Regions from separate parts of the Kurthia sp. ISK08 genome, predicted to be linked through region 2. Evidence: riboswitches for the same ligand, from Rfam matches in the RefSeq annotation. Region 2 holds a riboswitch; the other holds the start of a gene.

Region 1 (2,208 bases), on a different contig from region 2:
GACTGCCCCCAGAATGGTACTGACGGTGGCAATAAACATCGTCATTCCTGCGCCACGTAAAAACATTTGCCAATTATCTTTAGCAATTTCAAATAGCCATTCTAGACTCATTTCGTTCTCCCCCTATAAAAACACAAACTACCGACTAAACAAGACAGTCGGTAGCCACGTACGTTCTATTTTGCTGCTGGTTGGTTTTTAATCTCTGTTTCCATAATCTTTTGACGCTCTTCTTCTGAAATACCTGCTAATGCTTTATTCACTTGCTCTGCTAACTCACTACCTTTTTTCACACCAACTGCGATTGAGAATTCTGCTTTATCAGCTTTGAAACCTGAACCGTCTTTGAACTCAATCATTTTAAATTTGTCGTTTGCTGCTGAAGCAGATAAACCTTCTGGACGTTCTGACACATATGCATCAATTTTTCCTGATTCGAGTGCTACACGCATTGCTGAGAAATTATCTGAAGCTGGTTGTTTTTGAACACCATCAATTTGATCAATTACTGTATAGTGTGACGTATTTAACTGACCTGTTACTTTGGCACCTTTGAAATCTTGAATTGATGTAGCATTGTCGTATTTACCGCCTTTTTTCACGACCATTACAAGATTTGAAGTGTAATAAATATCTGAGAAATCAATTGTTTTTTTACGTTCTTCTGTTGGTGACATACCTGCAATTACTGCGTCAATTTTCCCTGAAATAAGTGCTGGAATTAAACCATCCCACTCTGTTTTTACAATTACTAATTCACGGTCTAAACTATCTGCGATTTTTTTAGCAATTTGTACATCATAACCGCCCGCATACTCTGCATTACCTTCGATTTTTACAGCGCCGTTCGCGTCATCTTTTTGTGTCCAGTTGAATGGTGCATAGCCTGCTTCCATACCGACTGTGAACTTTTCTTTCTCTTTATCGCCTGAAGATTCCGATTTTTCCGAATCTCCTGAGCCACATCCTGCTAGTGCAACTACAAGCACAAGTAATAGTGCTGTAAATATTCCCCATGATTTTTTCATTTGTACCTCTCCTTTAAATATGTTCCCATTGTGAAAACGAAAAGGACTATAACAAAAGGTGGATGAGATACTTCTCCAGACCTTTTGGTATAGTCCTTCTAAAAATCCTCATCATTGCCCAATTGAGATAGCTCAACTTACTTTATTCGGGTAAAAAAAGTAAGACAGTCCTGCAACTATTAATTGCAGACCCAGCATATGATGTTGAGAACCCACCATACACTTCGGCGACATCTCCTTCTAAGTAGCATCTTTGTATTCTCGTACTCCGCTACTTACTAATAAATATCGCGCCTCTACCTCACAATTGTGTCAATGTGAGGTCATATTCGTTTGTTATAATTAACAATAGTCTACTTTATAGACTATTTTATGTCAATATACTGAAAAAAAGAAAAATATAAATTTTTTATTTTAAAATAAAAATTTATGTATTTATTCTTCGTATTCAATATCATCTAATTGATCATAATAAAAAATATTTCCATTCTCTGCATCAATTCTCTCAATGCGTTGTCCCACTTCTTTTTCTTTTACAACATAGCATAATTCATATTTTGTAAATTCTTCATCTTCATATGGAACACGTGCTAATTCCATCTTAATGGAGTCTTTATAAATTTCATTTGCTTCTTCTAATGTAATTGTTGGTTCCATTGACATATTCTCAATATGCTCTTCTTTTAACATTGGAATCACTGCATCTGTTACACGACCTGAATAAATACCCATATCAATATTTGCTGTATATTCACTTAGTGGAATGCCATTAATGTAACGGTGGAATGTAAAAGTCACAAATGGTTCGAAAGCATAAGAATCATCTTCGTCATCTTCCTCTTCATCCTCACCATCTTCTGCTGATAGAGCTTTTAACATCTCAATTTCCTCTTCTGTTAACTCATCATCTTCATCATCTTCTAAATCTTCTTCAACAAATGCATCTTCTAATAAATAATGTTCAGACACATTTCCTACTTTGGATTCTAAAAAGGCAATTGCACGTTTACGAAGTTCATCTAGTGTGTATTCGTCCCCTTCTTTGAATGGCAGAGTAGAATCAATAATCAATTGATGTTCATCAGACATATCGAATTTAACATAATGTTGGTCAGATTGTTCATATGTAACTGTATTTTCTTCTTCAACTTTATTCATATCCGGTGTAATACCTAACAAA
Region 2 (2,208 bases):
CTTTTAGACGGCCCGCTAAAATCGGTGTAATGAATGTCATTGGAATTTGAGATACTTGCATAATGGAGAACATTAATCCAGCTTGAGCAGCTGTCATACCTTGTTCTTTAAACATCTCTGGGACCCATGCTGCAGTTGTATAGAAAATCATCGATTGGAAACCCATCGAAATCATAATGACCCATGCGAGCGGATAGCGCCACATTTGTTTCTTTTCTTTTTGAGCAGTAGTCGGTGCAATTTCTTCTTTAGAGATATTTCGTGTTTGCGGAAGCCAGATGAAAACAGCGGCAATCGCTAAAATAATCCACACACCTAAAGAACCTTGCCAACCGAATGACAATGTTGATAATGGATAACTTACACCAGCTGCAATACTGGCTGATGAGTTCATTGCGACTGTATAGATTGCTGTAAGTAAACCTACTTGGAATGGAAATTTAAGTTTGATTAGACTAGGTAATAGTACATTGCCAAATGCAATTCCGATTCCGATTAAGGTAGTACCGATAAATAATAACGATGTCACGCCACTTGAACGAAGTGCCATACCCACGACTAAGATAATCATAGATAAGAATAGAGAGCGTTCAACCGTAATTCTACGCGATATTTTCGGTACGATTGGTGACACGATAGCAAATGCAAGTAGAGGAATGGTTGTAATAAAGCCAGCTACTACATTTGAAATATGTAATGAGTTTCGAATATCCTCGATTACGGGACCAACAGATGTTAGGGGAGAACGAAGAGTTAATGCAATGAAGACGATTCCAAGTACAAGAAGCCACGTTGTCGAAGTCCATTTAAGTTTTTTTGAAGCAACATTTTCTGTAGGCGACATAACTTTCCTCCTATATGTAATATTTGATTTATCGTAACATTATGCCCCTACCTATTCAATAACAAATTCGTTTCACGAAAGTCTTAATTGTATAATAGTTGAGAGTTTTTATGTCTTGAATTCGTCTGTAGAATATATTAAGATAATAGTAGAAATAATATAAATATTGCAATGCCTCATCCGTTCGATGAGGTAGAGGTCGCAAAAAATAAAAGTAATATAGTCGAGATGTAAAAGCATTGGTGACATTATATGAAAGGATTTTTTGCCGAAGTAGTGGGTTGCTTTTACAATCAATTGCTGGGGCTGTCGCTTAATAGGTGCAGAACTGTCACATCTGTGAGGGTGTGTTGAGCTATCTTTTTCAAGGTTGATGAGTGTCATTGTGTGATTACAACCATCCAAGATTGCTTGAGATGGTATTTTTATTTTCCAGGAAATAATCACTTACGAACACCTCAACTAACATATTCCCTGCAATAAAAGGAAAGAGGAAATGAAATGAGTCGTACAAAAGCAAGTCAAGAAGCGCCTACAACTCTAAAAAGAGGATTAAAAAGTCGTCACATTATGATGATTTCACTCGGCGGTACGATTGGGACAGGTTTACTACTTGCAAGTGGTAACTCAATCGCACAGGCTGGACCAGGTGGAGCGCTATTAGCATATGGTTTAATCGGTATTATGGTATTTTTCTTAATGACAAGTTTAGGAGAGATGGCTGCGTATATGCCTGTTTCAGGTTCGTTTAGTACGTATGCAACAAAGTTTATCGATCCAGCACTTGGATTTGCATTAGGATGGAACTATTGGTATAACTGGGCAATTACAATCGCAGCTGAAATTGCAGCTGTTTCAATCGTTATGAAATATTGGTTCCCTGATACAGCTTCATGGATTTGGAGTGTATCATTCTTAGCTATTATTTTCTTGTTAAACTACTTATCGGTGAAAAGTTTTGGTGAAAGTGAGTATTGGTTCGCATTCATTAAAGTAGCGACAATTGTCATCTTCTTAATCGTTAGTATTTTAATGATTTTTGGTATCTTAGGAGGTAAAGCACCTGTTGGTTTTACGAATTTCTTTGCAGGTGATGGTCCATTCCACGGTGGATTCTTTGCGACACTCGGTATTTTCTTAGCAGCAGGATTCTCATTCCAAGGAACAGAGTTAATCGGTATTACAGCTGGTGAAACAAAAGATCCAGGCAAATCGATTCCAAAAGCAGTGAAGCAAATCTTTTGGCGTATTTTATTATTCTATATCTTAGCCATTTTAGCGATTGGCTTATTAATTCCTTATACAGATAGTCGTCTAATCAATGATGGAGAGACGGTTACGACAAGTCCGTTTACGCTTGTATT

The links. A riboswitch is a leader RNA that binds a small molecule or an ion and turns the genes downstream of it on or off. The one in region 2 is predicted to bind lysine.
Region 1: it holds a riboswitch for lysine, as region 2 does, so the genes downstream of both, ACKVQX_RS12630 (transporter substrate-binding domain-containing protein) here and ACKVQX_RS10385 (amino acid permease) in region 2, are expected to answer to the same signal.

What each region holds. Positions count from the first base shown of each region.
Region 1 covers NZ_JBJXHL010000007.1:94,176-96,383, reverse strand. The annotation lists gene ACKVQX_RS12635 (amino acid ABC transporter permease) at 1-111, opposite strand, end outside; gene ACKVQX_RS12630 (transporter substrate-binding domain-containing protein) at 177-1,028, opposite strand; lysine riboswitch at 1,149-1,335, opposite strand; gene ACKVQX_RS12625 (hypothetical protein) at 1,464-2,208, opposite strand, start outside.
Region 2 covers NZ_JBJXHL010000005.1:57,861-60,068, forward strand. The annotation lists gene ACKVQX_RS10380 (CynX/NimT family MFS transporter) at 1-844, opposite strand, end outside; lysine riboswitch at 1,030-1,210, shown strand; gene ACKVQX_RS10385 (amino acid permease) at 1,346-2,208, shown strand, end outside.